4 regions of the Streptomyces sp. NPDC002564 genome follow, and region 3 is predicted to be linked to each of the others. Evidence: riboswitches for the same ligand, from Rfam matches in the RefSeq annotation. Region 3 holds a riboswitch; each other region holds the start of a gene.

Region 1 (4,846 bases), on a different contig from region 3:
CTGCGACACGTACTGCCGCATCGGGTACGCGAGGGCGACCACGAGGGAGCAGAGCACCAGCGCGAGCAGGGCCGCGCGGCCGGTGAGCCGGGAGCGGCGCGCCTGGCGCTTGGTCTGGGAGCGGTAGACCCGCTCGGCGGTCTGCTCACCGAGCAGCCGCAGGCGGGTCGCCGTGGAGAACCGGTCCTTGGTCCCGGCCTTGGGCATGGTTCCGCCTCCCCAGAGCAGCGCGTATACGTACGTACGTCCCCGCACACGGTACGGGACCGGGTGCGGGGACGTAGGTAACTACGTGGCGCTAAGAGCTCAGCCCTTGAAGCGCGGGAAGGCGCTGCGGCCGGCGTAGACCGCGGCGTCGTCCAGGATCTCCTCGATGCGCAGGAGCTGGTTGTACTTGGCGACACGCTCGGAGCGGGCCGGGGCGCCGGTCTTGATCTGGCCGCAGTTGGTGGCGACGGCCAGGTCGGCGATGGTGACGTCCTCGGTCTCGCCGGAGCGGTGCGACATCATGCACTTGAAGCCGTTGCGCTGGGCCATCTCGACGGCGTCCAGGGTCTCGGTCAGCGAACCGATCTGGTTGACCTTGACGAGCAGGGCGTTGGCCGAGTTCTCCTCGATGCCGCGGGCCAGGCGCTCGGGGTTGGTGACGAACAGGTCGTCGCCGACGAGCTGCACCTTGTCGCCGAGCTTCTCGGTGATGACGTTCCAGCCGGCCCAGTCGTCCTCGAACAGCGGGTCCTCGATGGAGACGAGCGGGTACGAGGCGACGAGCTCCTCGTAGTACTCGGTCATCTCGGCGGCCGAGCGGGACTTGCCCTCGAACTCGTACGTGCCGTCCTTGTAGAACTCGGACGCGGCGACGTCGAGGGCGAGCGCGATCTGCTCGCCGGGGACGTAACCGGCCTGCTTGACGGCCTCGAGGATGAGGTCGAGGGCGGCGCGGTTGGAGTCCAGGTTCGGGGCGAAGCCGCCCTCGTCGCCCAGGCCGGTGGACAGGCCCTTGTCCTTCAGGACCTTCTTGAGGGTGTGGTAGACCTCGGTGCCCCAGCGCAGGGCCTCGGAGAAGGACTCCGCGCCGATCGGGGCGATCATGAACTCCTGGATGTCCACGTTCGAGTCGGCGTGCGACCCGCCGTTCAGGATGTTCATCATCGGGACGGGCAGCAGGTGCGCGTTCGGGCCGCCGAGGTAGCGGAACAGCGGCAGGTCGCTGGCCTCGGAGGCGGCGTGCGCGACGGCGAGGGAGACGCCGAGGATGGCGTTGGCGCCGAGCGAGCCCTTGTTGTCGGTGGCGTCCAGGTCGAACATGGCCTGGTCGATCAGGCGCTGCTCGGTGGCGTCGTAGCCGACGAGCTCCGGGCCGATCTGCTCGATGACGGCGAGGACGGCCTTCTCGACACCCTTGCCCTGGTAACGGTTGGGGTCACCGTCACGGAGTTCGATGGCCTCGAAGGCACCGGTGGAGGCACCGGACGGAACGGCGGCACGACCGGTGCTGCCGTCGTCGAGGCCGACCTCGACCTCGACCGTGGGGTTGCCTCGGGAGTCCAGGATTTCCCGGGCTACGACGACGTCGATGGACGGCACGAGCATCTCCTTCTGGGATGTGACGCATTTACGCGAGCCGCTTCGGCCCTGCGTCTCCTGAGCCTAACGGGCTCCGGGGCTTCGGCCAGCCGACCGCCCGTCCCGTGGGACGCGCGCGGGCCCAAATACCCGGGAAACAGGACGGAAGCCCGCGTTTCTACTGGCCGGTAGCTCGCTAGGGGCGAACAGCCGGTGCCCGGCCGCGGGCGGCACCGGACGCGGACATGGCCCCGCCCCGGTGCGTACGGGGGATACGCGCACCGGGGCGGGGAGCCCGTGGGGACGGGGCGGCCGTGCGTCCGCCGAGGCACGGCCGGGAGGGCCGGTCAGCCTCAGCTGAGGTGCAGCTGCTGGCCGGGGTAGATCATGTCGGCGTTGTCGATGATGTCGCCGTTGAGCTTGTAGACCTTGTGCCAGCCGCCCTTGACGTGCTTCGCCTCGGCGATCTTGGACAGGGTGTCGCCCGTCTTGACCTTGTACTCGCCGTCGCCCTTCTTGACCGTCTTGCCGGTCGGGGTCTCGACGGTCTTCTTGCTGTCGGTCTGCGGCGTGGGCTGCGGCTTCGGCGCGGCCTGCTCCTGCGGAGCCTGCTGCTGCGGAGCCTGCTGCGGCTGCGTCTGCTGCGGCTGCGGCTTGGTCTGCTCCTGCTGCGGGGCCTGCTCCTGCGAGCCGCCGCCACCGCCGGAGGCGTTGGAGAGGCCGGTGCCGCAGTTCGGCCAGGCGCCCTTGCCCTGACCGGCCAGGACCTTCTCGCCGATCTCGATCTGCTGGGCCTTGGAGGCCTTGTCGGCGGTCGGCGCGTACTTCGTGCCGCCGTAGGCGGACCAGGTGGACGGCGTGAACTGCAGACCGCCCTGGAAGCCGTTGCCCGTGTTGATCGACCAGTTGCCGCCGGACTCGCACTGGGCGACGGCGTCCCACTCGGAGGCGGTGGCCGCGCTGGCCGAGCCCGCCGCCATCAGCGGGGCGGCGACGGCGGCACCGGTGACGCCGACGAGCGTGGCGACACGGGTGGCCTTGGATGCGCGACGGTGCTTGCCCTTGCCGTTAAGCAGCATGAGTTGATCCCCTACACCGACGCCTGCGAGGTGAGCTGTCGGGTTCGGGCCGATGTGGTTGCCCGGTCGCGCTTCCTTGAGTGCGACTTCACCCCTAGCCGTTCCCGCCCGTCTCCCGGCCTCCCCGCCTTGCGGCTGGTGGCCCTTCAACGGACGGACCCGGCACAAACCTTGGGTCCCCCGCTCCTGCCTACGGCGCTCATGAGCGACGACTGTTCCCGTCCGGCCGTTGGCAGGATTCGGCGTACCGACCGGCGGGGCCCACCAGTGGCGAGCGGTCACGACCGTAGACACGCGCTCGCCGGAATTTCAAAGACGATCAGGGCTTCTGAGACCCATCTCTCACTCGCACCAAACGGGACATACGGCACGAAGTCCCCGGCCGACTCTTCGTCAACTTCCGTTACTTTTCGCCCAGATCGAGGCTCTGACCGGGGAGGATGAGGTCCGGGTCGCCCCCGACGGTCTTCTTGTTCGCGCTGTAGAGCCGGTGCCATCCGCCGTCGACCGCCAGGTCGTCCGCGATGACCGAGAGGTTGTCCCCGGAGCGCACCGTGTACGTCCCGTCGGCGACCTTCCCGGTGCGCTCCGCGCCGCGCGAGGCGTGCCGTCCGGAGCGGCCGTCCGCGCTCTCGCCCTCGTCCGCCCGGTCGCCGCGGTGGCGGCCGGAGGAGCCGTCGGAGGCGTCGCTCCCGCCGGTTCCCGCGGCCTCGCCGGCCTCGTCGGACCCGCCGGCGGGGTCGGCCGAGTCCTCGGGGTCCGGCGAAGTGGAGTCCTTCTCGCCGGACTTGTCGGAGTCGTCCTCGCCCCCGGCGTCGCCCTTGCCGCCCTTTTCGCCGGACTCGTCGTGATTCTTGTCTCCGGCGCCGTCGCCGGAGCCGGGCGTGTCGTCCGCGTCGCCGGACGGGTCCGCGGAGTCCGGGGCGTCACCGGACGGCTCGTCGGTCGCGCCGGACCCCTTGCCGTCCTTCCCGTCCTTGCCGCCCTTGCCGTCCTCGGAGCCCGTGGAGCCCTTCGTGCCCCCGGAGCCCTTCGCGTCCTTGCCGTCGGACCCCTCGGCGTCGCCGGACGGGTCCGAGGGCTGCGGGGTGACCGGGCCGCCCGGGTCCACGTCGGCCGCGGCGCCGCCGTCGGTGAGACCGGCGATCGGGGCGCAGCTCGGCCAGGCCTGCGGACCCTTGGCGTCGAGGATCTTCTCGGCGACGGCGATCTGCTGGGACTTGGAGGCCTGCTCGGCGCTCGGCGCGTACGCGAGGCCGCCGTATCTCTCCCACGTCTCCTGGGAGAGCTGGAGCCCTCCGTAGTACCCGCTGCCGGGGTTCGCGCTCCACGCGCCGCCGCTCTCGCACTCGGCCAGCTTGTCCCACGTGGTGGTGTCCGCGGCGCTGGCGCCGGTGGCGCCCAGCAGCGGGATGGCGATGGCGGATCCGGTGACTCCTGCCGCGACGATGAGGGCCGGGGCTTGGCGGGGGCGTCGGTGACGACCATGGCCGGAGAGCATGCGGTTGCCTTTCAGGAGACTGCTGCGACTACCGGGGCGCCGGGGGCGCCCAAGTCGTCGTGAACGTAGCCGCACTCGAACGCTTGTCACAAGTCGATGCAGCGGAGATCACGTGAAAGTCACATTCCTGACGGACCGTCACCGTGGGCTTCTCCGGGCACCGTCCTCTGTGCGGTCGTGAACTCCACGGGCAGGGTGCGCAGTCCACGCATGATCAGCCCACCACGCCAGCGCAAATCGGCCGGATCCCCCGCGAGTTGCAGGTCGGGAAGGCGGCGCAGCAGCGTCGCGAGCGCGGTCTGCCCCTCCAGGCGGGCCAGCGGGGCGCCCAGGCAGTAGTGGATTCCGTGCCCGTACCCGAGGTGCTGGTTGTCGGTGCGGGAGAGGTCCAGCGTGTCCGGCTCCGCGAACCGCGCGGGGTCGCGGTCGGCGGCGGCGAGCACGACGAGGACGGGGTCGCCCGCGGCGATGTCCTGGCCCCCGATCGTCAGCGCCTCGGTCGCGAACCGCCAGGTGGCGAGCTCGACCGGACCGTCGAAGCGGAGCAGCTCCTCCACGCCGGTCGCCAGCAGCGCGGTGTCGCCGGCCGCCAGCGCCCGCTGCAGCCGTTCGCGCTGCTCGGGGTGGGTGAGCAGGGCGTACGTGCCGTTCCCGATGAGGTTGACGGTGGTCTCGAAACCGGCGAAGAGCAGGATGAAGG
Region 2 (4,846 bases), on a different contig from region 3:
GTCGGCAAGGAGCAGCTCGACCGGGTCCGCGCACACGTCCGGGCCCGCGAACAGCCCTGGACGACGGCGTACGAGCAGATGCGGCGGAGCAAGTACGCGGCCGCCGGCTACCGGGCGAAGCCCTACGCCGTCGTGGAGTGCCCGCCCGACACCCGCCCGGGACGGGGCTGTGTCGAGGAGCGCGAGGACGCCCTGGCCGCGTACACCCAGGCGCTGCTCTGGAACATCACCGGCGAGCGCGCGCACGCCGAGAAGGCCGTGCAGATCATGGACGCCTGGTCGAAGGTGATCACCCGGCACACCGAGGACAACGCCGGGCTGCAGACCGCCTGGGCCGCCTCCTCCTGGGCCCGCGCCGCCGAGGCCGTGCGCTACACGTACGACGGCTGGAGCGACGGACAACTGCTGCGCTTCGAACGGATGCTGCGCAACGCCTACCTGCCCCAGGTGAAGGACGGCTCCGTCGAGCGCAACGGCAACTGGGACCTGGTGATGGCCGACGCCACCATGTCCATGGCCGTCTTCCTCGACGACCACCCCACCTTCGAGAAGGCCGTGCAGCACTTCAGGGCGCGGGTGCCCGCCTACTTCTACCTGGAGTCGGACGGCAAGCTCCCGGTCTCCCCGAAGGGCAGCGGCATCGACACCGCGGCCGAGCTGAAGAAGTACTGGTTCGGGCAGGGCACCTACGCCGACGGGCTCTCGCAGGAGACCTGCCGCAACTTCAAGCACGCCAGCTACTCGCTGGCCGCCACCTCGCACATGGCGGAGACCGCCTGGCACCAGGGCGTCGACCTGTACGGCGAGGTCAAGGACCGGCTGCGGGCCGCCTTCGAGTTCCACGCCAAGTACCAGCTGGGCGCCGCGGCACCGGGCTGGCTGTGCGGCGGCAAGGTGCAGCGCGACATGGGGCCCGACACCGAGGTCGGCCTGAACCACCTGCGGGGGCGGCTGAAGCTGGCGATGCCGGAGACCGAGAGGTACACCGAGCAGCGGCGGCCCGAGGGCACGGACGACCTCTTCGTGGCCTGGGAGACCCTCACGCACGCCGACAACGCCTGAAGTGGTTCGACGCACCCCTTCCGATGGCGTAGTGTTGTGTTCACCGACGCGGGGTGGAGCAGCTCGGTAGCTCGCTGGGCTCATAACCCAGAGGTCGCAGGTTCAAATCCTGTCCCCGCTACTGAAGGCCCGAGGCCGGGAAGCATCAGCTTCCCGGCCTCGGGTGTTTTCCCGGCCGTAACCCGGTCGGCCCACACCAGGTCGCAGCCTCCCCCCGCTCCGGGAACCCTGGATGGAGCGCGGTCATGGGCGCGGAGCCGGCGGGAGACAAGCGGTGGGGCAGCGAGGAGGAACCGACGACGCAGGGACCACCCCGCACGAACGGGCCTTCGTGCGTGCCCTGCCGCTCCTGCTGCTCGTCCTCGGCGTCATCTACGACGCGTCGACACCGCCCGACTTCACCGCGGCCCCCCTCTTCGCGGCGGCCCCGCTGATCGCCGCCCCCTTCTACTCGCGGCTGAACACCGTCCTGACCGGCGCCGCGGCCACCGGCGCGGTCCTCTTCCTGCACTACGGCAACTCCGTCAGCAGCCACGTCGAGGCCGTCACCGAGGTCATCACCGTGGTGACCGTCGCCGCCCTCGCGATCGTCATCAACCGCGTCGTGCGGCGCGGCAACGACCGGCTCGCCATCGCCCGCTCCATCTCCGAGGCCACCCAGCGCGCCGTGCTGCCCGAACCGGACCCGCGCATCGGCGGCCTGGACATCGCGGCACGCTACGAGGCGGCGCAGGCCGACGCGTTCATCGGGGGCGACCTGTACGCGGTGCAGGACACCCCGCACGGCGTACGGCTCATCGTCGGCGACGTGCGCGGCAAGGGCATGGGCGCCGTCGCGGCGGTCGCCGTCGTCATCGGCGCCTTCCGGGAGGCCGCCGAGCAGGAAGCCACCCTGGAGGCCGTGGCGCAGCGCCTGGAGCGGGCGCTGGCCCGCGAGGGCACCCGGCGCGACGGCCTCGACGCGTTCGAGGGGTTCACCACCGCCGTGCTCGCCGAGATCCGGCACGGCGAGGGCACGGTGCGGCTGATCAACCGCGGGCACCCGGCGCCCCTGCTGCTGCGCGGCGACGGGCGGCTGTGCGTCCTGTCGGCGACCGAGCCCGCGCTGCCGCTCGGTATGGGCGACCTGGGGGTCTGGCCGGACCGGGCGGACGAGTCGGACTTCCCGCCCGGCGCGCTGCTGCTCTTCTACACGGACGGCCTGTCGGAGGCGCGGGACGAGGCGGGCGCCTTCTACGATCCGGCGGCCCGGCTCGGCGGGCGCATCTTCCCGGGCCGCGGCGGTCCGCACGCGCTGCTCGCCGCGCTCGCGCAGGAGGTGCGGCGGCACACCGGGGGCGGCATGACGGACGACATGGCGCTGCTCGCGGTGCGCAGGCCGGTCGCCGGGGATCCGGACGTCACCGCCGGTGACTGACGTACACCACTCCGCATAACATCTGACGCACTGTCAAGGGAATGTGGAGTTCCGGTGTTTGAGGACGCGGGGTCGACTCGCCCCGGTCCGCACCTCCGTGTCCCGTTGTGTACGCCCGATGAGCGTTAACGATCAACCGGAACGGCTTGGAATACGGAGGCGCTGTCTATTAACGTTCGATAACGCAGCGCGGTCGTCCCAGCCGTCACTAGAGGCGGCTCCGTGCGCACGCGCCTAATCCCGCAAGGGAGCCGGGGAACCACCAACTTGGGGTGAATCGGGCATCTGTGCCTCCGTGCCGGATGTTCGTAGGAGACCTTCCTGCTCCGAACCCGTCAGCTAACCCGGTAGGCGAGAAGGAAGGAAAGGAGTGCGCCCCAGTGGCGTCCAACCGGCCTGCCCCCCAAGCCGTGTACCCATCGAATGACGACGACTTCGGTGCGTACGACGAGGGCTCTTTCGAGGAGTGGAACCCCACCGAGGATTCCGTCCGTCCCGTCCGCGGCAGGCACCGTGTGCACAAGAAGGGCGGGGGCGGGCTCGCCCGCAGCTCCACCGTCCTCGGCGTGGGTGTCATAGCCGCCGTCGGCGCGGGCGGCATCGCCACCGCGCAGGACGGCAAGCCGCCGGTCTCCATCTCGATGCCCGACCTGCCGGGCGTCTCCGCCGTCGCGGACTCGCTGCCGGAGGCCAAGTCCCTGCCGGGCGTGGGCTCGTTGATGTCCGACGACCACGCCTCGGACACCACCGCGGTGACCGCCGCGGCCCCGCTCACCGCCGCCGGTGTCAGCGCCGCCGACGCCGAGCAGGGCACCACCGGCGCGGGCGAGGCCCTGCGCGCCCGCATCATGGAGCAGGCCGAGAACCAGCAGCACCAGGCCGACGCCGCCGTGCGGGCCGCCGCCGAGGACGCCGCCGTCAAGAAGGCCGCCGAGGACGCCGCCGCCCAGCAGAAGGCGGCCGAGAAGGAGGCGGAGGCCAAGGCCGCCGCCAAGAAGAAGAAGGAAGAAGAGGCCAAGAAGGCGAAGGCGGAGGCCGAGCGCCTGGCCAAGCTCGCCAAGAGCTACGTCATCCCCACCTCCTCGTACACCCTCACCTCGCACTTCGGCGACGCCGGCTCCATGTGGTCCTCCGGGCACCACACCGGCCTGGACTTCGCGGCGCCCACCGGCACCCCGCTCAAGGCCGTGCACACCGGCACCGTCAAGGAGGCCGGCTGGGCGGGCGCGTACGGCTACCGCACCGTGCTCGAACTCGAGGACGGCACGGAGATCTGGTACTGCCACCAGTCCTCGCTCAACGTCAGCGCGGGCCAGAAGGTCTCCACGGGCGACGTCATCGGCCGCGTCGGCGCGACCGGCAACGTCACCGGGCCGCACCTGCACATGGAGGTCCACACGCCCGGCGGCGCCGGCATCGACCCCCTGGGCTGGCTGCAGGGCAAGGGCCTCAACCCCTGAGCCGGACGGTCCCGCCGCGGAGCTGAGGCTCCGCGGCCCCGCCGGAACTCCGCCCCGCACCACGGGATTCCGCTCCGCAGCGCGGAATTCCCCTTCCGCCGCGGGTGTTGCGGAACGTATGACTTCTCTTCGCACACTCGGCGCATCCGACCTCGAGGTCTTCCCGCTCTCCCTGGGCGGCAACGTCTTCGGCTGGACCGCCGACCGGGCGGCGTCCTTCGCCGTCCTCGACGCCTACACCGCGGCGGGCGGCAACTTCATCGACACCGCCGACGCCTACTCGGCCTGGGTCGAGGGCAACCGGGGCGGCGAGTCCGAGACCCTGATCGGCCAGTGGCTGGCCGAGCGCGGCAACCGCGCCGACGTCGTCGTCGCCACGAAGGTCGGCTCGCACCCCGAGTACAAGGGCCTGTCCGCCGCCACCGTCAAGGGCGCGGCCGACGCCTCCCTGCGGCGCCTGGGCACCGACTACATCGACCTCTACTACACGCACTTCGACGACCCGTCGGTGCCGGTCGAGGAGATCATCGGCGCGCTCGACGAGCTGGTGCGGGCCGGCAAGGTGCGCGCCATCGCCGCCTCCAACATCAGCCCCGAGCGTCTCCAGGAGTCCCTCGACTTCTCCGACCGCGAGGGCCTCGCGCGCTACGTCGCGCTGCAGCCGCACTACAACCTGGTCTCCCGCGCCACCTACGAGGGCCCGCTGCAGGAGGTCGCCTCCCGCTCCGGCCTCGCGGCCGTCCCCTACTTCGCGCTCGCGTCCGGCTTCCTCACCGGCAAGTACCGCCCCGGCGCGCAGGTCGAGAGCGCGCGCAGCGGCCGCGTCGAGGAGTACGTGGGCAGCGAGCGCGGCGACCGGGTGCTCGCCGCGCTCGACGAGATCGCCGAGGGGCGCGGCGCCCAGGTG
Region 3 (4,846 bases):
CCGAGGACCACCTGACCCCGGTCGCCGCGGTCTGCCTCTGGTACGACGTCGGCTCCCGCCACGAGGTCAAGGGGCGAACCGGCCTCGCGCACCTCTTCGAGCACCTCATGTTCCAGGGCTCGAAGCAGGTGCACGGCAACGGCCACTTCGAGCTGGTCCAGGGCGCCGGCGGCTCGCTCAACGGCACGACGAGCTTCGAGCGCACCAACTACTTCGAGACGATGCCCGCCCACCAGTTGGAGCTGGCCCTGTGGCTCGAGGCCGACCGGATGGGCTCGCTGCTCTCCGCGCTCGACGACGAGTCCATGGAGAACCAGCGCGACGTCGTCAAGAACGAGCGCCGCCAGCGCTACGACAACGTCCCCTACGGCACGGCGTTCGAGCGGCTGACCGCCCTCTCGTACCCCGAGGGCCACCCGTACCACCACACGCCGATCGGCTCCATGGCCGACCTGGATGCGGCCACCCTGGAGGACGCGCGCGCGTTCTTCCGCACCTACTACGCGCCCAACAACGCCGTCCTCTCGGTCGTCGGCGACATCGACCCGGAGCAGACGCTCGCCTGGGTCGAGAAGTACTTCGGGTCGATCCCCGGGCACGACGGCAAGCAGCCCCCGCGCGACGGCTCCCTGCCCGAGCGCATCGGCGAGGAGCTGCGCGAGGTCGTCGAGGAGGAGGTCCCCGCGCGCGCCCTGATGGCCGCCTACCGCCTCCCTGAGGACGGCACGCGCGCGTGCGACGCGGCCGACCTGGCGCTGACCGTCCTCGGCAGCGGCGAGTCCTCCCGGCTCTACAACCGCCTCGTGCGCCGGGACCGCACCGCGGTCGCCGCCGGATTCGGGCTGCTGCGCCTCGCCGGGGCACCCTCGCTCGGCTGGCTCGACGTCAAGACGTCCGGCGACGTCGAGGTCCCGGTCATCGAGGCCGCGGTCGACGAGGAGCTGGCCCGCTTCGCCGCGGAGGGCCCCACTCCGGAGGAGATGGAGCGCGCCCAGGCACAGCTGGAGCGCGAGTGGCTCGACCGGCTCGGCACGGTCGCGGGCCGCGCCGACGAACTGTGCCGTTACGCCGTCCTGTTCGGCGACCCGCAGCTCGCCCTCACCGCGGTCCAGCGCGTCCTCGACATCACCGCCCAGGAGGTCCAGGAGGTCGCCGGGGCGCGCCTGCGCCCGGACAACCGCGCGGTGCTCGTGTACGAACCCGTGACCGCCGCCGACGAGGACGCGGCGGACGCAGAGGAAGAGGAGGCGGCGAAGTGACCGAGGCCGCGACGATGCAGTTCCACCCCATGCCCGAGGCCGGTACGGCCAAGCCCTGGGCGTTCCCGGCGCCCGGGCGCGGCACCCTGCCCAACGGCCTCACCGTGCTGCGCTGCGACCGCCCCGGCCAGCAGGTCGTCGCCGTCGAGATCCACCTCGAAGCGCCCCTGGACGCCGAGCCGGAGGGCCTCGACGGCGTCGCCACCATCATGGCGCGGGCCTTCAACGAGGGCACGGACAAGCACTCCGCCGAGGAGTTCGCCGCCGAGCTCGACCGCTGCGGCGCCACGCTCGACGCGCACGCCGACCACCCGGGCGTACGGGTCTCCCTGGAGGTCCCGGTCTCCCGGCTCGCCAAGGCGCTCGGCCTGCTCGCCGACGCCCTGCGCGCCCCCGCCTTCGCGGACAGCGAGATCGAGCGGCTCGTGCGCAACCGCCTGGACGAGATCCCGCACGAGGCCGCCAACCCGGCGCGCCGCGCCGCCAAGGAGCTCTCCCGGCAGCTGTTCCCGGCGACCTCGCGCATGTCGCGTCCGCGCCAGGGCACCGAGGAGACGGTCACGGCCATCGACTCGGCGGCCGTGCGCGCCTTCTACGAGAAGTACGTCCGGCCCGCCACGGCCACCCTCGTCGTGGTCGGCGACCTGACCGGCACCGACCTGGACGCCGTCCTCGCGGACACCGTCGGAGCCTGGACCGGCCCCGCGGGCGAGCCGCGCCCGGTGCCCCAGGTGACCGCCGACGACCGCGGCCGCATCGTCATCGTGGACCGCCCGGGAGCGGTCCAGACGCAGCTGCTCATCGGCCGCGTGGGCGCCGACCGGCACGACCGCGTGTGGCCGGCCCAGGTCCTCGGCACGTACTGCCTGGGCGGCACCCTCACGTCCCGTCTGGACCGCGTCCTGCGGGAGGAGAAGGGATACACCTACGGAGTACGGGCGTTCAGCCAGGTGCTGCGCTCGGCGCCGGACGGGACGGGCGCCGCGATGCTCGCCATCAGCGGCTCCGTGGACACCGAGTCCACCGGCCCGGCGCTCGACGACCTGTGGAAGGTGCTGCGCACCCTCGCGGCCGACGGCCTCACCGACGCCGAGCGCGACGTCGCCGTGCAGAACCTGGTGGGCGTGGCCCCCCTCAAGTACGAGATGGCGGCCTCCGTGGCGGCCACCCTCGCCGACCAGGTCGAGCAGAACCTGCCGGACGACTTCCAGGCGCAGCTGTACCGCCAGCTCGCCGCCACCGGCACCGTGGAGGCCACCGCGGCCGTCGTGAACGCCTTCCCGGAGGACCGTCTGGTGACGATCCTGGTCGGCGACGCCGCGCGGATCGAGGAGCCCGTCAGGGCGCTCGGCATCGGCGACGTGAGTGTGGTCACGGGCTGAGCCCCGCACGGCCCGGAGCGCACGAAGGGCTGAGGCACAGTCAGGACATATCAGGACCCCGGTGACCGCTTAGGTGGCCGGGGTCCTCATATGTCCGAATTCGTACGGACGTTGCCTGTTGTGCCTGTTGCGGTGTGGCGTGCGCTACAAAAGTCGCGTTCTGTTTGTCGATTGAAAGACGCCCCGTTTAGCGTCGGTCCGGCTGTTCGTCACGCAGTACGCCGCAGCCGCGGCACCGGACAGTCATCGCCGAGTCCCCGTACGGCGCGAGCCAGGGGAGCCGGGGACCCACATGTCCCCTGGGGTGAATCGGACACCTTGCCGCGAGGCGAGGGATCCGTAGGAGACCTTCCTGCTCCGAACCCGTCAGCTAACCCGGTAGGCGAGAGGGAAGGAAAGGAACACCCGCCACATGGCGTTCACCCGTGCCACCGGGAAGCACCGTCGTCCCAGCCGCATCACGCGTACCACCGCGAATGTCGCGGGCGTCGCAGCGCTCACCACCACCGGTGTCATCGGAGGCCTGGCCGCCCCGGCGCTCGCCGCCGCCGACGACGCGCCCCTCGAGCACACCGGCCTCACCCAGGCGATCTCCGTCGGCGACTCGCTCGCCGAGAGCATCGACGCGCAGGCCGCCGCGCAGCGCCAGGCCGCCGACGACGCCGCCGCGGCCAAGAAGGCCGAAGAGGCCGCCAAGAAGAAGGCGGCCGAGGAGAAGCGCAAGGCCGAGGCCGAGGCCAAGGCGAAGGCCAAGAAGGAGCGCGAGGCCAAGGAGCGCGCCGCCCGCGAGGCCGAGCGCAAGCGCCTCAACAGCTACGTCGCCCCGATCTCCGGCTCGTACGTCTCCACGGGCTACCAGACCGGCGGCGGCATGTGGTCCTCCGGCAGCCACACCGGCATCGACTTCCACGCCGCGTCCGGCACGACGGTCCACGCCGTCGGCTCCGGCACCGTCGTCGAGGCCGGCTGGGGCGGTGCCTACGGCAACAACGTGGTCATCAAGATGAACGACGGCACGTACACCCAGTACGGCCACATGTCGTCCCTGAGCGTCAGCGTCGGCCAGGCGGTCACCCCGGGCCAGCAGATAGGCCTGTCGGGCTCCACCGGCAACTCCAGCGGCCCGCACCTCCACTTCGAGGCCCGCACCGGCGAGCAGTACGGCTCGGACATCGACCCGGTCTCCTACCTGCGCTCGCACGGCGTCGGCGTCTGACCCGACGCGGACCCCGCAGCACCTCACCGAAAGCCCCGGTTCCCGGCGAACCGGGGCTTTCGCCGTGCCGCCGTTCTTGGCCAAAAGATATCCATGGATTCCGGTCCGCCGTCGGAAATTCCCGCGCTCTGCAATAGAGTCGCGGAACGAGTGTCGGTCGACCGCGTTTCGCGGGGATTAAGGCGGAGGTCCGGTCATGCGCATTCCCGCGCACTCGGTATGCACGGCCATCCGGGACGACATTGTCGCGGGCGTCTACGAAAGAGGCGGCCGGCTCACCGAGGAACTCCTCGCGCGGCGCTACGGGGTCTCGCGCGTCCCCGTCCGCGAGGCCCTGCGCACCCTGGAGGCCGAAGGGTTCGTCGTCACCCGCAGACACGCGGGCGCGTGCGTGGCCGAGCCGACCGAGCAGGAGGCCGCCGACCTCCTGGAGGTCAGGACGCTGCTGGAGCCGCTCGCCGCCGCCCGGGCCGCGCAGCGCCGCACGGACGCGCACCTCAAGGTCCTGCGCGGCCTGGTCAGGCTCGGCCAGGAGCGCTCCAGGAACGGCCGTGGGGAGGATCTGCGCCCCCTGGACGGCTGGTTCCACGAGACGCTCACCCAGGCGTCCGGCAGCCCCGGCCTCAGCGCGCTGCTCACCCAGCTCCGGCACAAGGTCGCCTGGATGTACGAGGTGGAGCCCCCGGCGGCGCCGGCCGAGACCTGGTCCGAGCACGCCGCGATCGTCGACGCGGTGACCCGCGGGGACGCGGACCGCGCCAGGACGCTCACCGCCGCGCACGCCGCGCGGACGGCGGCCGCCCACCGGCCGCGGCCCGCGCGCGGGGGCGGCCGTGTGAGGGATCCGCAACATGCCGTCAACACGGTGGGTCTCCGGAATTAACGACGACGCCGTATACAAAGAGAAGCAATTCGCCCCGGGCCTCTTCGGCGTGCTTTATGGGTGCGTTTCTCCGGCGTGCGCCCATTCCCGTCGAATGGCCCGTCGA
Region 4 (4,846 bases), on a different contig from region 3:
GTCACCCGCGGCGGTGCCGTTCTCCTGCTCGAACTCCAGGGCGACGGCGGCGAGTTCCTGGAGGTTCTCGATGCGCGTCTCGTCCTGCGGGTCGGTCGAGGCCTGCAGCTCGGCGAGGTATCCGGTGCGCTCCAGCACGGCTTCCAGGACGACGGCCGGGCCCGCGCCGGACTCGACGACGGTGCGCAGCTCCTCCATGAGCGTGTTGAAGCGCCGGACGGCGTTGGTCGAGCGGGCGGCCATGCCGTACGCCTCGTCGACCCGCTTGAGCGCCTGCGGGAAGGAGATCTTCTCGCGCTGCGAGAGCGCGTCGATCATGGCTTCGGCGCGGTCGCCGATGCCGCGCTTCGGCACGTTCAGGATGCGGCGCAGCGGGACGGCGTCCTCGGGGTTGGCGAGGACGCGCAGGTACGCCAGGACGTCGCGGACTTCCTTGCGCTCGTAGAAGCGGACGCCGCCGACGACCTTGTAGGGCAGGCCGACGCGGATGAAGATCTCTTCGAAGACACGGGACTGCGCGTTCGTCCGGTAGAAGATCGCCACGTCGCCGGCCTTGGCGTCGCCCGCGTCGGTGAGGCGGTCGATCTCGTCGGCGACGAACTGGGCCTCGTCGTGCTCGGTGTCGGCGACGTACCCCGTGATGCGGGCGCCCTCGCCCTGGTTGGTCCACAGGTTCTTGGGGCGGCGGCTCTCGTTCCGCTCGATCACCGCGTTCGCCGCGGTCAGGATCGTCTGCGTCGAGCGGTAGTTCTGCTCCAGGAGGATCGTCGTCGCGTCGGTGTAGTCCTCCTCGAACTGGAGGATGTTGCGGATGGTCGCGCCGCGGAAGGCGTAGATCGACTGGTCCGCGTCACCCACCACGCACAGCTCGGCCGGTTCGCCGTGTGCGGCGGTGTCGCGGCCCTCGCCGCCCGAGGGGCCGACCAGCTCGCGCACCAGGGCGTACTGGGCGTGGTTGGTGTCCTGGTACTCGTCGACCATGACGTGCCGGAAGCGGCGGCGGTAGTGCTCGGCGACGTCCGGGAAGGCGCGCAGCAGGTGGACCGTCGTCATGATCAGGTCGTCGAAGTCCAGGGCGTTCGCCTCGCGGAGGCGGGACTGGTACATCGCGTAGGCCTGGGCGAGGGTCTTCTCGAAGCCGTCGGCCGCCTGGCCCGCGAAGTCCTCCTCGTCGATGAGCTCGTTCTTCAGGTTCGAGATCTTGGCGCTGAAGGACTTCGGGGGGAACTTCTTCGGGTCGAGGTCCAGGTCGCGGCAGACCAGGGCCATCAGGCGCTTGGAGTCGGCGGCGTCGTAGATCGAGAAGGAGGACGTGAAGCCCAGCTTCTTGTACTCGCGGCGCAGGATGCGGACGCAGGCACTGTGGAAGGTCGACACCCACATCGCGTTCGCCCGGGGGCCGACGAGGTGCTCGACGCGCTCCTTCATCTCGCCCGCGGCCTTGTTGGTGAAGGTGATCGCGAGGATCTGGCCGGGGTGCGCACCGCGCTCGGCGAGGAGGTACGCGATGCGGTGGGTGAGGACCCGGGTCTTGCCGGATCCCGCGCCGGCGACGATGAGCAGCGGGGAACCGGCGTGCACCACGGCCGCGCGCTGGTTCTCGTTCAGCCCGTCGAGGAGGGTCGCCGGGTCGATGACCGGGCGCGGGGCACCGTCGCGGTAGTGCGCGTCCCGGGTCATGGGCGCGTCGAACTTCCCGTCGAACAAGTCGTCCGGAATGGGCTCCGGAGTGTTGTCCTCGGGCGGCGGCGGGGGCTCTTCGTCCGTGGCCCGGGAAGGCTGCAAGTCCGCCAGGAAGCTGTCATCAAAGAGGCTGCTCATCGCCTCCCGAGTCTAGGCGGCCCCACTGACAACCCGCTGCGGGTTCCGGTCAGAGGGTCTTCCCTACCCGGTGCCCGCGGACGCTCACGCTCCGCTACGGCGTGCCGTGTACGCGTCAGAGACCTCGCAAAGTCACGAAAATGTATCGGGCATACCGAACATCAGCCTTCACACGGAGCACACGAGTTGGCTAGCGTGCTGCGCGGGCTGCTCGTTCCCCCACCGGCGAACCCCGCCGGGACCGGGCCGCCCCCGCCGAGTCCGACGTGTTCGGAGCCGGGGACCCACCAAGACCTTGGGGTGAATCGGTCCCGTACGCAGTACGGAACCGTAGGGCAACCTTCCGTAGCATCCGCCCGAACCCGACAGCTAACCCGGTAGGCGGTCTACGGAAGGAGTCGCCTCCTTGGCGTCGCACCGCAAGCCGCGGAACCGGACGGCCTCACTGCGCACGGCCCCCGCCCTCGGCATCACGACGGCAGCCCTCACCTCCGTCGCCCTCCTGTCGCAGAGCGCGCAGGCCGCGCCCTCCGCGCCGACGAAGCCCAGCCTCGAAGAGGTCCAGAAGAAGGTCGACGAGCTCTACCAGCAGGCGGGTGTCGCCACCCAGAAGTACAACGCGGCCAAGGAGCGCACCGACAAGCAGCGCAAGAAGGTCGACCGCCTGCTCGACGACGTGGCCGAGCGCACCGACGACCTCAACGACGCGCGCAAGGAGCTCGGTTCCTTCGCCGCCGCGCAGTACCGCACCGGTGCCGTCTCCGAGACGGCCACGATGATGCTCGCCGAAGACCCGCAGGGCTACTTCGACCAGAACCACTTGGCGGACCGGCTCACCACCCGCCAGAAGAAGGCGGTCGACGACTACCAGACGCAGCAGGCGTCGGCGACCGAGCAGCGCAGGAAGGCCGCGAAGAGCCTCGAGACGCTGACCGACTCCCGGGACGACCTCAGGACGAGCAAGCACACCGTCCAGAAGAAGCTGGGCGACGCCCGTGAGCTGCTGTCGAAGCTGACCGCCGAGGAGAAGGCGCGGCTGGCGGAGATCGAGCGGAAGAAGAAGCAGGAGGCCAGGCGCAAGGCCGAGAAGCTGGCGCGCGAGCAGGCCGCCGAGGCGGAGCGCGAGCGCAAGGCGGAGGAGGCGGCCGAGCGCGAGAAGGAGAAGGACGCGGGCCAGGGCTCCGGATCGGACTCCGGATCAGGTTCCGGATCAGGTTCCGGTACGGGTGCGGGCACCGGCTCGGGGAGCACGGACGGCGGCTACGCCACCAAGGCCGCCAAGGTCATCGACTTCGCGGAGGCCCAGATCGGCAAGCCGTACGTCTGGGGCGCGACCGGCCCCGACTCGTACGACTGCTCCGGGCTCACCCAGGACGCGTGGAAGGCGGCGGGCATCACCCTGCCGCGCACGACGTGGGACCAGGTGAAGGTCGGCACGACCGTGAAGACGGCGGACGCCAGGCCCGGCGACCTGGTCTTCTTCTACGACGACATCAGTCACGTCGGGATCTACATCGGCGACGGCAAGATGATCCACGCGCCGAAGCCGGGCGCGAACGTCCGCGTCGAGTCGATCTACTACATGCCGATCCACAGCGTGGTGCGCCCCGCGTAACGCCGCGGGCCCGCGAACCCGGCTTCCGGTCCCTCTACGCGCGCGTGGCCCGCATCCTCCCGGGGATGCGGGCCACGCGCGTGTGCCGCCGGGGAACCCGGCCGCGGACGTCTCAGGTCCAGAGCACGGCGATGAAGATGTTCGCGACGGTCAGCAGGCCGACCGCGCCGAACAGCGCCTTGTCGACCTTCTCCTCGTCCCGCTTCACGTAGACCAGCCCGAGGATCACGATCAGCACGGCCATCTTGATGCCGATCTTGACGTTGTTGACCGTGTTGTCGTCGGCCTGGTTGAGGCCCACCAGGGCCACGCCGGTGACGAGCATCACCAGCGCGCCGTGCAGCATCGCGGGGGTGAAGCGGGCGGTTCCCTGACCCATCTGCTTCACCTGGGTCAGGAAGCCGCCCAGCAGCGAGGCGATGCCGATGATGTGCAGGCCGACGAAGAGATGGATGAGTAGGTCCATGGGGCCGGAGCCTAGCCGGGGCCCCCGTCGTGCCCGGCGGCGCCCCCTTACCACCGCGGCCCGGCGACCGCGCCGCCATCGGGCCATCGGTCGCAGTCGGCCGGCGGAAGGATCCCACCCCGCGACGACACGGTCGCAGCCGGTCACGAATCCGCCCACTTCCGTTAATGGTGCGCAATCCCTCTCCAACCCGTGACGCCCAGGTTTAGCGTCCTCCACCAGGTGTCCGACTCCCCACCGCCGTCCGGCCCAGGACGGCTGTCGGGCACCACCGCCGAGAAACCCGGCGGCGGCCCGCTCCCCCTGTGCGGGCTGCCGCCGGCCACGTGCAGGACACGTAAGGAGCCCCACTTCGTGGCAGCACACCGCAAGCCCGGCCGGCGTCCGCTCAGCGGCGGCACGGCCCGCACCGCCCTCACCCTCGCGCTCGCCGGTGCCGCGTCGGCGACCGCGTTCGACGGCACGGGTCACGCGGACCCCCGGCTCAGCCCCGCGGAGGTGAAGTCCAAGGTCGACGCCCTCTACCGCGAGGCCGAGCGGGCGACCGAGAAGTACAACGGCGCGAAGGAGAGGTCCGAGAAGGCCGAGAAGTCGCTCGGCGAACTGCGCGACGAGGCCGCCCGCAAGGAGGACAAGCTCAACAAGGCCCGCGCGAGCCTGGGTTCCTTCGCGGCGGCGCAGTACCGCACCGGCGGCATCGACCCCTCCGTGCAGCTCGCGCTCTCCTCCGACCCGGACCGGTTCCTGGAGCGCGCCTCGCGCGCCGACCGGGCCGGCAGCAGGCAGGCCGCGGCCGTCGGCGGCGTCCGCCGGCAGATGCGGGAGATGGACCGGCTGCGCGGCGAGGCCGACGCCCGGCTCACGGGCCTGCGCGCACGCCAGGCCGAGCTGAGGAAGCACAAGAAGACGATCAACGGAAAGCTCGGCGAGGCCAAGCGGCTGCT

What was found. A riboswitch is a leader RNA that binds a small molecule or an ion and turns the genes downstream of it on or off. The one in region 3 is predicted to bind cyclic di-AMP.
Region 1: linked by a shared signal. The riboswitch ahead of ACFYXE_RS32310 (transglycosylase family protein) and the one ahead of ACFYXE_RS25995 (M23 family metallopeptidase) in region 3 are both predicted to bind cyclic di-AMP.
Region 2: linked by a shared signal. The riboswitch ahead of ACFYXE_RS18690 (M23 family metallopeptidase) and the one ahead of ACFYXE_RS25995 (M23 family metallopeptidase) in region 3 are both predicted to bind cyclic di-AMP.
Region 4: linked by a shared signal. The riboswitch ahead of ACFYXE_RS01570 (NlpC/P60 family protein) and the one ahead of ACFYXE_RS25995 (M23 family metallopeptidase) in region 3 are both predicted to bind cyclic di-AMP.

Annotation. Positions count from the first base shown of each region.
Region 1 covers NZ_JBIARE010000012.1:95,562-100,407, forward strand. The annotation lists gene ACFYXE_RS32300 (septum formation initiator family protein) at 1-207, opposite strand, end outside; gene eno (phosphopyruvate hydratase) at 307-1,587, opposite strand; gene ACFYXE_RS32310 (transglycosylase family protein) at 1,920-2,645, opposite strand; cyclic di-AMP (ydaO/yuaA leader) riboswitch at 2,650-2,853, opposite strand; gene ACFYXE_RS32315 (transglycosylase family protein) at 3,049-4,146, opposite strand; gene ACFYXE_RS32320 (cytochrome P450) at 4,266-4,846, opposite strand, start outside.
Region 2 covers NZ_JBIARE010000004.1:735,823-740,668, forward strand. The annotation lists gene ACFYXE_RS18675 (alginate lyase family protein) at 1-1,062, shown strand, start outside; tRNA gene ACFYXE_RS18680 (tRNA-Met) at 1,110-1,183, shown strand; gene ACFYXE_RS18685 (PP2C family protein-serine/threonine phosphatase) at 1,295-2,479, shown strand; cyclic di-AMP (ydaO/yuaA leader) riboswitch at 2,701-2,848, shown strand; gene ACFYXE_RS18690 (M23 family metallopeptidase) at 2,860-3,939, shown strand; gene ACFYXE_RS18695 (aldo/keto reductase) at 4,058-4,846, shown strand, end outside.
Region 3 covers NZ_JBIARE010000007.1:417,198-422,043, reverse strand. The annotation lists gene ACFYXE_RS26005 (M16 family metallopeptidase) at 1-1,259, shown strand, start outside; gene ACFYXE_RS26000 (M16 family metallopeptidase) at 1,256-2,641, shown strand; cyclic di-AMP (ydaO/yuaA leader) riboswitch at 2,879-3,041, shown strand; gene ACFYXE_RS25995 (M23 family metallopeptidase) at 3,054-3,857, shown strand; gene ACFYXE_RS25990 (GntR family transcriptional regulator) at 4,054-4,740, shown strand.
Region 4 covers NZ_JBIARE010000001.1:312,331-317,176, reverse strand. The annotation lists gene pcrA (DNA helicase PcrA) at 1-1,821, opposite strand, end outside; cyclic di-AMP (ydaO/yuaA leader) riboswitch at 2,065-2,221, shown strand; gene ACFYXE_RS01570 (NlpC/P60 family protein) at 2,228-3,436, shown strand; gene ACFYXE_RS01565 (hypothetical protein) at 3,549-3,902, opposite strand; gene ACFYXE_RS01560 (NlpC/P60 family protein) at 4,257-4,846, shown strand, end outside.